One region of the Providencia sp. UF-183 genome, then DNA from elsewhere that is predicted to be linked to it. Evidence: predicted binding sites of a transcription regulator. Region 1 holds the regulator's gene; each other region holds the start of a gene.
The links. Region 1 encodes PurR, which represses purine synthesis genes. Its sites were predicted from a motif close to CANGCAAACGTTTGCNTG; they were not measured.
Positions count from the first base shown of each region.

Region 1 (4,252 bases):
GATGAGTACTCAGATTTAGATTTTATCCTCGTCATTAAAGATGAATACTACGATGAGATTCAATCTGATAAACAAAAATTTGCAAGTAATATCGGCTCACTACTTAATGCCTTCACTGGGCACCATGTAGGAGAACCTCGGTTACTAATTTGCTTATATGGCCCACCGCTTTTACATGTGGATTTGAAATTTATCACTTTGAATATGCTTGAACATCGTGTTGAAAACCCTGCCATCTTATTTGCACGAGAAGAAAATACCATCAACGCGAAATTAGCATTATCACAACCCCACTGGCCTGAAAAATCATCAAATTGGTTTGAAGAAAGAGCATGGATTTGGCTTCATTATGCAACCGTTAAATTAGCACGTGGTGAGCTCTATGAAGCAATTGGCATGATTTCTTTTTTTCGCGAGCAAATCCTTGGCCCAATGTTGTATCGCCGTACAGGGATGCCCCAACGAGAAGTTAGGCGCATAGAACAACTTGGCCTAGACCCAGAGAAAATACTGGCGAGTACTCTTGCTAGCCACAACCGAAACTCAGTTAAGTCCTCTATAAAAAATGCACTCACAGGTTATGTTGCACTGAGAACGGATTTCCCACCAGATGCAAGTTCTATGCTTTCAGAGAAACTTCTTCGAGAAATGCTCGATATAATTGAATAGCTTTCAAGGGTCGCTTTTTATGTGTAAAAACGCCTAACGGCGTTATCTTTCAATAACACATTATTCAAATATTTGGTTGTTAACATACTATCAACACGATTACCTTTACCCTTTATAGGGTTAATCGTGTTACTATTAACATATTAAGAATCATACAGGCCATCTGGCAAAAAAACTGTAGATAAACAACGAAGCACAATATTTCGCTCACTTTACGAGCAAACACCCATATGTTTTGATACAAAAGCAATCAAGGAGTACGTCATGTCATTTGAACTTCCCGCTCTACCGTATGCTAAAGATGCTTTAGAACCTTATATTTCAGCTGAGACCTTAGAATACCACTATGGTAAACACCACAATACCTACGTTGTTAACTTAAACAACTTAATCAAAGGCACTAACTTTGAAGGTAAATCTTTAGAAGAAATCATCAAAACATCTGAAGCTGGCGTATTTAACAATGCTGCCCAAGTTTGGAACCATACTTTTTATTGGAATTGCTTAGCGCCAAATGCAGGTGGCGAGCCAACAGGTAAAGTTGCAGATGCTATCAATAAGGCATTTGGTTCTTTCGCTGAGTTTAAAGCGCAATTTACGGATGCAGCGACCAAAAACTTCGGTGCAGGTTGGACTTGGTTAGTTAAGAAAGCCGATGGCAGCTTAGCAATCGTCAATACTTCCAATGCAGCAACACCTATTTCAGGTGACGACAAACCAGTTTTAACAGTTGATATTTGGGAACACGCTTACTACATCGATTACCGTAATGCGCGCCCTAAATACTTAGAAAACTTCTGGGCGCTAGTAAACTGGAAGTTCGTAGAAGAGAACTTAGCTTAATTTAATATGTTTTCCCAATAGAATAAGGGCGAGTTATTACTCGCCCTTATTTATTCACCCAATGAAGATGAAACACAACTAAAATAAATGTACAGCAATGAAAATAATCATCGCTAATGAACCCACTGCTGCTAGTATTCCATATTTAACATCTGTATCCATGAGTTCCTCTCATCCTAACAAAATTGAATTAATGATAACCACATAAACATTAAGGTTACTGAGTATACACATCCAAAAAAGCAAAACCAGTGTCTATATCACATGTTATAACATCAATTATTTCTTTCGTTTTTGCGCTAGATCAGACAAAATCGACAACAAATCGCTAAATTATTGCCAGCAAAGGATCTATGCATCAATATGCAGGTAATTTTTTAACTAGAATTCTTAGAGAGACCTATAGTTGGTCAGGAGTTTTGTTCCCCCATGGCAACGATTAAAGATGTGGCGAAACGCGCTGGCGTCTCTACCACTACCGTATCCCATGTTATTAATAAAACGCGCTTTGTGGCTGATGATACCAAAGCGGCAGTTTGGGCTGCTATCAAATCGCTCAATTATTCGCCTAGTGCGGTTGCCCGTAGCTTAAAAGTGAACCACACCAAATCGATTGGTTTGTTAGCAACATCAAGTGAGGCCCCTTACTTTGCAGAAGTTATTGAGTCCGTTGAAAATAGCTGCTACGAAAAAGGCTATACACTGATCCTCTGTAACTCTCACAATAATCTTGGTAAACAAAAAGCCTACTTACAGATGTTGGCGCAAAAACGTGTCGATGGCTTGCTGGTTATGTGTTCCGAATACCCCGATACACTTATCGGGATGCTTGAAGATTATCGTAATATTCCAATGGTTGTGATGGATTGGGGAACTTCCCGCGGGGATTTCACCGATAGCATTATCGACAATTCATTCCATGGGGGCTATCTCGCAGGGCGTTACCTGATTGATAGAGGTCACCGTGACATTGGTGTGATCCCAGGCTCCCTTGAGCGTAATACAGGGATTGGTCGTCTGACTGGTTTCCAAAAAGCCATGGAAGAAGCCAAAGTAACCTTAAAAGAAGAGTGGATTGTTCAAGGGGACTTTGAACCAGAGTCTGGCTATAAAGCGATGATGCAGATTTTAAGCCATAAACAGCGCCCTACTGCTGTTTTCTGTGGTGGTGATATCATGGCTATGGGTGCTATTTGCGCCGCGGATGAAATGGGCTTGCGTGTTCCACAAGACATTTCCATCATCGGTTACGACAATGTGCGAAACGCACGCTATTTCACCCCTGCATTGACAACAATCCACCAACCTAAAGAGCGTTTGGGTCAAATGGCGTTCGCAATGTTACTAGACCGTATTGTGAATAAGCGCGAAGACGCTCAAACTATTGAAGTTCACCCTCGTCTCGTTGAGCGTCGTTCTGTTGCTGACGGCCCATTTATTGACTATCGCCGATAACTCAACTTATGTTGATAACCACTCCGCGTTGAGCGTTTCATTATCACCAAGATAATCTAATAACCAACTCAGCGCAGGAGAGGTATTTTTCTCTACCCATGTTAAACAGCATGGGCTTGATGGAAATGGTTGTGCCAGTGTCAATTCTACCAATTTACCTTCAGCACACAATGGTGCTGCACGATGTTCAGGGACCATCCCCACACACAGCCCATTAGCTAAACAGGCTAAGCCGTTTTCCCAATAGGGGACAACTAAACGCCGTTGGTTATCCAACGCCCAAGTATCGCGTTTAGGTAAGCTACGAGATGTATCTTCTAAGCACAAACTTGGATACTCACGCATTTCATCGTCTGTTAGGCTATGCCCTATTTTCGCTAAAGGATGGTCAGGGCTTGCAACACACATCCACGACATAAACCCCATATCTCGAAAACTATAACGTTCACCAATTGGTGAAGCCCGTGTTGCGCCAATGGCGACATCTACTCGACCATCAGCTAATGCATCCCAAACACCATTAAAAACCTCGGGGTGTATATACAATTCAATATCAGGAAAATGACGATAAAAATCGAGGATAAGCTGCTCGGTGCGTTGAGGCTTAACGATGCAGTCTACCGCTATACTGAACTGACCTCTCCAGCCATTCGCAGCTTGTTGGCATTGATGACGGGTCTCTGTCATTTTTTTGATAACAGATCGGCTTTCTTTAATAAAAATCAGCCCTGCCTCGGTTAAAACAACGTCTCGGTGTCGCCGTTCAAACAAAGGGACTGCCAACCATTCTTCAACTTGTTTAACTGTATAGCTAATTGCCGACGGCACGCGGTGTAACTCATCTGCGGCACCACTGAAACTCCCCGTCCGAGCAACCGCATCAATCACTTCAAGAGCATGAGCAGACCACATAGCATCTCCTTTCAAATATTTTGATGGCAAGATCCAAATATTACCGTTTCACAAGACAAAAAAATAGCCTATACAATGGCACTACCGTTAACATTTTTTTAAATATCAGATAAGTAAATAATTATGACGACTGCGAAAAAAAATTCCCCTGGATTTATGCTATATCTTGCTGGATTAAGCATGTTGGGGTTTTTAGCCATTGATATGTACCTGCCTGCTTTTGGTGCAATGCAGACCACGTTGCACACAACCGAAGGGGCTATCAGTGCTTCTCTCAGTATCTTTTTAGCGGGCTTCGCGTTTGCTCAGCTACTTTGGGGCCCACTTTCAGACAAACTTGGCCGCAAACCAGTGTTAATTGTTGGGCTGACTA
Region 1 covers NZ_JBSICD010000020.1:5,305-9,556, reverse strand. The annotation lists gene AC4IFT_RS16965 (nucleotidyltransferase domain-containing protein) at 1-669, shown strand, start outside; gene sodB (superoxide dismutase [Fe]) at 934-1,512, shown strand; gene purR (HTH-type transcriptional repressor PurR) at 1,942-2,967, shown strand; gene punR (DNA-binding transcriptional activator PunR) at 2,974-3,879, opposite strand; gene punC (purine nucleoside transporter PunC) at 4,000-4,252, shown strand, end outside.

Region 2 (4,252 bases), on a different contig from region 1:
TTGGCTGATACGTTTCAGGAAATGCTCTTCTTACTCGAAGAGCATTTTTTTATCTCTTAATTGAGGGTTAGCACTTTATGAGGGCCAAAGCATTCATAATGAATTGCATCTGCATTAACGCCCATTGAAATTAATTGCTGGCCAATATACTGCATAAAGCCAACTGGGCCACAGAAATAGAACTGCATATTCGGCTGGTCAATCCATTCACGCACTTTCTGTAAATCCATTAACCCTTCATATTGATAACCAAAGCCGAGGCGGTCATTATCCCGAGGCTGATTAAACCAAATTGCGCTATGGCCAGCTTTCTGTCTTGCCATTAATTGTTCAATTTCATGGTTAAATGCTTGAACAGCACCATTTTCCGCCGCATGTAGCCAATTGATGGTTGCTTCATGGCCTTGTTGTGTGAGGTGATTTAACATGCTCAACATTGGCGTTAGGCCAACACCCGCGGAAATCAATGTAACAGGCGTTTGGCTATCAACATCAATAAAGAAATCACCACATGGCGGAGCTAAATAAACACTGTCACCTTCATTGATATGCTGATGTAAGAAATTAGACACAGCGCCTTGGTCTTCGCGTTTTACTGCGATGCGGTAACTTTGACTATTAGGTGCTGTTGTCAGAGAGTATTGGCGGATCTCTTGGTTCTCAAATCCATCATGATTAATATAAATCGTGATGTATTGACCTGGGCGATAGCCTGCGACTGGCTTACCATCAACAGGAACGAACTCAAAGCTGGTGATAACATCGCTTTGTGGTTGTTTTTGTTTTAGTTTAAATTCTCGTAAACCTTCCCAACCGCCACTTTTGTCAGCATTTTCTTGGTAGATTGAGGCTTCACGGCCAATAAAAATATCCGCTAATACACCGTAGGCTTTCCCCCATGCATCAAGTACTTCTTGGCCGGGATTGAGTAGCTCATCAATTGCCGCGAGTAAGTTTTCGCCAACGATTGGGTAATGTTCAGGTTTGATATTTAGACTGACGTGCTTTTGAGCGATTTTTTCAACAGCTGAGATTAAGGCTTCAGGGGTCTCAATATGAACCGCATAGGCGCAAATGGCGTTAAACAATGCTTCACGTTGTGCACCATTAGCTTGGTGGGTCATGTTGAAAATATCTTTTAACTCAGGATGTTGATTAAACATTCTGTCGTAGAAATGTGCAGTAAGTTTAGGCCCAGTAGCGGCGATAGCAGGAATGGTTGATTTAACAATGGCGATTGTTTGGTTGTCTAACATACAGGTGCTCCTGAATTATTTTCATGTTCTCAGTCAGGAAGGGTTCCGGCATTTTTCCTAAGCTATCAAAAAACATAACACTGTGTTTTCATCGAGATAGCTGGGTTTTTTCCCGAAAACCTATACTTTTTTTGAGAGACATAAAGTTTATTTATAAACATGCATTTTAAATACAACTTATAATATTTAAGGGTATCTGTAAAGACGCAAACAGACAAAATAGGGCAAAAATAGACACATAATGAGAAGGGACTCGCAATACCAGAGATTCATACGTCAAAATTTGAAATTTGGGCTATTTTATAATGAGGCGAAGAGTGCTAAATGACGTGAAAAAAATTAATGCAATCGTTTGCGTATATTTTTTCTTTAGGGCTATCTCAAGAACGAAAAAGAGTTTACACTGTGTGCTATTGCGATGAATTGATTGTCAACCTATTGAATTGCTGAGGCAGGAGAAGCGAATGTTAAAGCGTGAAATGAATATTGCAGACTATGATCCAAAATTATGGGAAGCAATGGAGCAAGAAGTACAACGTCAAGAAGAACACATTGAATTAATTGCTTCTGAAAACTATACCAGTCCACGAGTCATGCAGGCTCAAGGTTCTCAGCTAACCAATAAATATGCAGAAGGGTATCCAGGCAAGCGCTATTACGGCGGTTGTGAGTACGTCGATGTGGTTGAGCAATTAGCGATTGACCGCGCAAAAGAATTATTTGGTGCAGACTACGCAAATGTGCAGCCACACTCTGGTTCACAAGCGAATGCGGCAGTTTACATGGCACTGTTACAACCAGGTGATACTGTGCTGGGTATGAACCTTGCGCACGGTGGCCACTTAACGCACGGCTCCCCAGTTAACTTCTCGGGTAAACTGTACAACATCGTCCCTTACGGTATTGATGAAAGCGGTAAGATTGACTACGACGATATCAAAGCGCAAGCTGAAAAACATAAACCAAAAATGATTATCGGTGGTTTCTCTGCGTATTCAGGCGTGGTTGATTGGGCTAAAATGCGTGAAATCGCAGATGCCATTGGCGCTTATTTATTTGTTGATATGGCACACGTTGCGGGTCTGATTGCAGCAGGTGTTTATCCAAACCCAGTTCCACATGCTCACGTTGTGACAACCACAACCCACAAAACGTTAGCAGGTCCACGCGGTGGTTTGATCCTCGCGAAAGGCGGTGACGAAGAGCTGTACAAAAAAATCAACTCAGCGGTATTCCCAGGCTCCCAAGGCGGCCCTTTAATGCACGTGATTGCAGGTAAAGCAGTTGCATTGAAAGAAGCGATGGAACCTGAGTTCAAAGTTTACCAACAACAAGTTGCGAAAAACGCGAAAGCCATGGTCGAAGTTTTCCAAAAACGCGGTTATAAAGTTGTTTCTGGTGGAACTGAGAACCACTTATTCTTAGTTGATTTAGTTGACAAAGATATCACGGGTAAAGATGCTGATGCTGCATTAGGCCATGCAAATATCACCGTAAACAAAAACAGCGTACCAAACGATCCGAAGAGCCCATTTGTGACTTCAGGCGTACGTATCGGTTCTCCAGCAATTACCCGTCGTGGCTTTAAAGAAGCTGAAGCGCGCGAGCTAGCTGGCTGGATGTGTGATATTCTAGACAACCTCAATGACGAAGCGACCATTGAGAGCGTAAAACAAAAAGTATTAGCAATCTGCAAAAAATACCCAGTTTACGCATAATACAACGACTTTTAGTTATCGAAACCCGCTTCTACTGTTAAGTATGAGCGGGTTTTTTGCATTGAAAAAATGGAGGGATGATGGTCATTCCATCAACGCGCTGGCTAGCAATTGATTATTTTACCTACTTTTTTGCATACAGTATTTTCTTGCCGTTTTGGTCGGTTTGGTTACAAGGCGAGGGTATTGATGCAGAAATGATTGGTGTTTTGCTTGGGGTAGGCCTTGCGGCTCGTTTTCTTGGTGCGATGTTTATCACCCCATTAGTTAAAGAACCTTCCAAGCTAATTACCGCGCTACGTCTATTAGCTGCATCGTCCTTAATTTTTTCCATTGGCTTTGCCTTTGGCTCACATTGGGCATGGCTGCTTTTTGTGATGATTGGTTTTAACTTATTTTTTGCTCCAATGGTTCCATTAGGGGATTCCTTGGCAGGAACATGGCAGAAGCAATTTACGTTCGATTACGGCAAAATCCGTGTTTGGGGCTCGATAGCCTTCATTATAGGTTCTTCGTTAATGGGCTACTTGGCCGGTGTCTGGGGCCATAAATCAATTATGGTTGCTTTAATTATCAGTTGCTTAGCCTTATTGCTAGGAGCCATGTTAAGACCTGCAATCATGCCTTCTGGAGCCGCAAAAGCGGACAATGGCAATAAAGTTACATTCAAACAATTGATTGCTGATAAAAATGTAGTCAGATTTTTGATTTGTGTAACTTTATTGCAAGGTGCTCACGCAGCTTACTATGGTTTTGCATCACTGTTCTGGAAAGAAGCAGGCTATTCAGATTTAGTAATTGGTAACTTATGGTCACTGGGCGTTGTCGCAGAAGTGATCGTTTTTATGCTGAGTCACCGTTTATTTAGGCGCTGGAGTGCACGTAACCTACTGTTGTTATCCGCATTCTGTGGAATAATCCGTTGGGGTATGATGGGGGCATTTACCGCATTACCTATGCTGATTATCGTGCAGATTTTACACAGCGGAACGTTTACGGTTTGTCATCTTGCGGCAATGCGTTTTATCAGTGCACGTAAAGAAAATGAAATTATTCCTTTGCAGGGCGTTTATTCAGCGCTGGCTACGGGGGGCGGTTTAGCCGTGTTAACGATTATTGTCGGCTATATTTATGAGCGAGTGCCTGCTCACCACGGCGTAGTCTTTTACTTGATGGCGTTACTTGCTGTACCTGCGTTATTTATTCGCCCTAAAGTCACTGCTCAGTCATAACATTTCTATTGCTGGGCTATAAATGCGATGAAATATCAGTATTTAT
Region 2 covers NZ_JBSICD010000005.1:62,493-66,744, reverse strand. The annotation lists gene hmpA (NO-inducible flavohemoprotein) at 57-1,256, opposite strand; gene glyA (serine hydroxymethyltransferase) at 1,721-2,974, shown strand; gene AC4IFT_RS05945 (3-phenylpropionate MFS transporter) at 3,055-4,206, shown strand; gene AC4IFT_RS05940 (fimbrial biogenesis chaperone) at 4,249-4,252, opposite strand, start outside.
Region 2: glyA (serine hydroxymethyltransferase) is a predicted target of PurR. The motif match lies at 1,598-1,615, and genes of this name have one in related genera.

Region 3 (4,252 bases), on a different contig from region 1:
TTTCTTTAAGAACAAACGGCTAAACCTTTTCATCAGCCACAGCCAACAAAAACGCAGTAATAACAAGGCAAAATAAATCGCAGCAACCGCGGTAAATAACATCCATGTCTCAACACTTGGGTCGAGATCTGCTTGAATAACCGATGTTTCCCATATACCAGGCAACTGTAGCCCTAACATGATGAAAACTAAACCGTTAAATACAAACTCTAACATCGACCAAACGCTATCCGCCCGCAAACGCATCGCGAGAGGTGCATTGCGGATCACGCCAGATTTAGTGATTGTCATCCCTGCCGCAACGGCAGCTAAAATACCAGAAAAACCAATATGTTCAGCAATCATGTATGAGGCAAATGGCAGCAATAACATAAAGACAATTTGCGTCGCAGGGTCATCCCCACTCCAGCGGCTCATTAACCGTAAGGATTTACTGTACAACCACGTTACAATAATCCCTGCTAATAAGCCCCCTACAGCAACTTTGAAGAACTCAATAGTCACCCCTGAAGCGCTAAACACCATAGTTCCCATCGCAATAGCAACAGCAAATTTCAATGCCACCAGACCGGAAGCATCGTTCATCAATGCTTCACCTTCAAGGACACTCATCATGCGCTTCGGAATTCGCCCTTTTCCAACGATAGAAGACAACGCAACCGCATCTGTTGGCGAAAGTACCGCAGCAAGTGCAAAGGCAGGAATCAATGGAATGCTAGGTAGTAACCAGTGAATGAGGAACCCCATTCCCACAACAGTAACTAAGACCAAAACCAGTACGAGAATAAAAATTTCTCGGCCATTTTGGAAAAATTCGCGAGTGGGTGTTTTCCAACCATCAACAAACAGCAAAGGTGGGATCAATAGAACCATAAACAATTCAGGATCAAAGGTGACATGCAAGCCAAATTGCGGCCAAGCCAACAATGCACCAATCGCGATTTGAATAAGTGGAAGCGGAATACGGATAGGAAGAATTTTAGCGGCAACCCCTGAAACAGAGACGGCTAAAATCAAAATAAGAATAGTAAAGAAAATTTCCATGTTGCCCTTACTGATTAACCAGACGACCAGAACTCAAAATTGCCTGCCGCCGCATAGTAAGAGATAGCACCGTCCAGACCTCGATTATGACAATCAAGCGGCTACGAGTGGAAAACAGCACATCCACTTAATTCACCGCTCTATGTCTATTCTATCGCTAGCCACCGTTCTATGGGAAAAAAATTTATACATTGCGATTAATCAAAATAATGCGTTACAAGACGGTAACAACCCCCGCCTTGTAACTAGAATTAACTTTAGATTGCTAAGTCAGCAGCATAAAATGCCACCAAAAGGACCGCAATCACAACAGTTCCGATATTCAGTTTACGCCATTCACCTGCACAAATACGACCAATCACTAACGCGGCGAAGCCAAGCATAATACCCGTTACGATATTGCACGTCAGGACAATAAACACTGCACACAACAGGCCAGACATTGAATCAACAAAGTCATCAAAATCTAATTTTGAAACGTTGCTTAACATTAACAAACCAACGTACATCAGTGCAGGTGCTGTCGCATAAGCCGGTACGAGGTATGACAATGGAGATAAGAATAGGATTAACAAGAATAAAACACCGACAACAACGGCGGTTAAACCAGTACGACCACCTGCGGCGGTACCAGCAGCGGACTCAATATAAACCGCCGCGGGTGAAGCACCAATTGCACCTGCAAAAATGCTGCTTACAGAGTCAGCGGTTAATGCCTTTCCGCCGTCAATGATTTGCCCGTCTTTATCTAATAAGTTAGCTTGCCCAGCTACTGCGCGGATAGTGCCCGTCGCATCAAATACTGCCGTCATTACCAATGCCAATAAACTTGGTAATACCATTGGCTGTAATGCCCCCATGATATCCATGTTGAACACCAACGAAAGGCCATCATCACCCAGTGATGGTAATTTAAATAGGCCTTGATATTTCACCGAAGGGTCGAAAATCAAACCAATGATTGAAATCGCAATAATCACTAATAACACGCCACCTGGCACACGGCGTTTTTCCAATCCGAAAATAACAGCGAGACCCGCGAGTGACATTAAAACAGGGAAAGAGGTAAATTCACCTAACGCGACAGGTAAACCTGCATTTGGGTTTTTAATCACTAAACCGACACCATTTGCCGCGATCAGTAATAGAAACAGGCCAATACCAATTCCCGTCCCATGAGCAATCCCCATTGGCATGTTGCGTAAAATCCAGCTACGAATGCCTGTGACAGAAATAATCGTAAACAGACACCCCATTAGGAACACCGCACCTAACGCAACAGGAATACTAATTTGCTGACCTAAAACTAAGCTGAAAGCGGTAAAGGCGGTAAGTGAAATGGCACAACCAATGGCCATCGGCAAGTTTGCCCATAACCCCATGAGTAATGAACCAAAACCCGCCACTAAACACGTTGCAATAAACACGGCAGTAGGCGGGAAACCGGCCTGCCCCAACATACCAGGCACAACGATAACAGAATAAACCATCGCTAAGAATGTCGTTAACCCTGCGATGATTTCACGACGAACGGAAGAGCCGCGCGCGGTGATCTTAAAAAATGAATCCAATTTGCAGTTGGATGAAGCCTGTTGGCCTGACATGGTATACCTCTGCTGTTAATGGTAATCGAACATTTTAAAAGCCAGTAAGTTTGTATGCCCATCTTGCTGACTTATCACACATTCGCTGACGTAAACGATTACGTTTTTATAAAAACCAAATGAATTAAGGGAAAAAACCTCAATAAAAACAATTGCGCAATCGTTTGGCTTAAAAATAAGAGTAAGGCGTATTGTGAGGAGAGCAATTATCGTTCGAAAACGGGCAAATGATCAAGTGTTTTTAGTTTTTTGCATGCATCTCATTCCATTTTCAACCTAGAAAAATAGAATACCCGCCAAAGAAAAATTCAGTTTTGTGAATAATACCGATTTTTACTCACCTTTTATTAATAATAAAATAAGTGGAAATAACTAATTCAGTTTCATATAGACTTTGTTTAGATAGCACGATTATTTTCTTTGGTATAATCACCGAATATTTGCTTACAAAACGTTTAGCTAACTCATTATTATTTCATGGTAAAATAGTTTAAACATGCGTTATAAAATAATATTTTTTAACAAAGTAAATATATCCGTTACTCAGTAAATATTATTTTTAAATATATAAACTAAATTATTATTTACCATGGTTATTGTTTTATTTTTATCACAACGAATTAAAGTCTTAAATGAATATGTCAAATAAAAATACACCATCAATCACGTTGCAACAGGGTGTTTTGCTGCTTTTTATCTGTTTTCTTGCTCTATATTTACTCCCTGGTATTTATAGCCATAGCCCATGGAAACAAGATGAAAATTACAGTTTTGGTATTATTCAAACCATGTATGAAACAGGGCAGTGGCTCGTTCCAACCAACGCGGGCGAGCCCTTTATGGAAAAACCCCCGCTTTATTATTGGGTCGCGACCCTAACCTCCCATTTATTTTCAGGGGTTATGCCACTTTATGATGCGGCACGAACCGCCAGTTTGTTTTTCTCGGTGGTTAATTTTTCATTTTTTATTCTATTGGCTCGCCGCTTTTTTATTGCAAAAGACTTTACCGATACCCGTATTTGGATTGCATTTGCACTGTATGCTTGTGCGCCGGGGATCCTCCGCCATAGCCATGATATGTTTACTGACGTCGCCCTAATAGCAGGTGCAACAATCGGGCTTTATGGGTTATTAGGCTTGATCCAACAACAAAAAATGGGCATGTCTGCCATTTGGCTTTGCCTAGGCACCGTTGTAACGATGCTCTCAAAGGGCGTCTTTATTCCCGGTGTTCTGTGGATCTGTCTGTTATTAGCCCCTGTATTTTTAGCCCAATGCCGAACAAAACAATTTTGGCTCTACAGTTTTGCTGCTGGGTTGCTCGCCCTTCTTGCTATTCTCCCTTGGCCTATTTTACTTTACTTGCAACACCCTGATTTATTTATGGTATGGTTTTGGGAAAATAATATCGGGCGCTTTTTTGGGTTTTCTGTTGAAAAACTAGGTGCAAAAGCGAATTTAACACGTATTCCTGCGGCCGTTTCATTGTTTGCCCTTCCATCCGGTTTACTGGCTGTGGCTTACTTCTTACGCCACCCAATTCAACGCTTAACTAATTCCAACGCCTACTTACTGACGCTATTCCCACTCTTAGGTATCGTT
Region 3 covers NZ_JBSICD010000025.1:36,668-40,919, reverse strand. The annotation lists gene AC4IFT_RS19080 (Na+/H+ antiporter) at 1-1,044, opposite strand, end outside; gene AC4IFT_RS19075 (NCS2 family permease) at 1,302-2,648, opposite strand; gene AC4IFT_RS19070 (ArnT family glycosyltransferase) at 3,287-4,252, shown strand, end outside.
Region 3: AC4IFT_RS19075 (NCS2 family permease) is a predicted target of PurR. The motif match lies at 2,736-2,753, and genes of this name have one in related genera.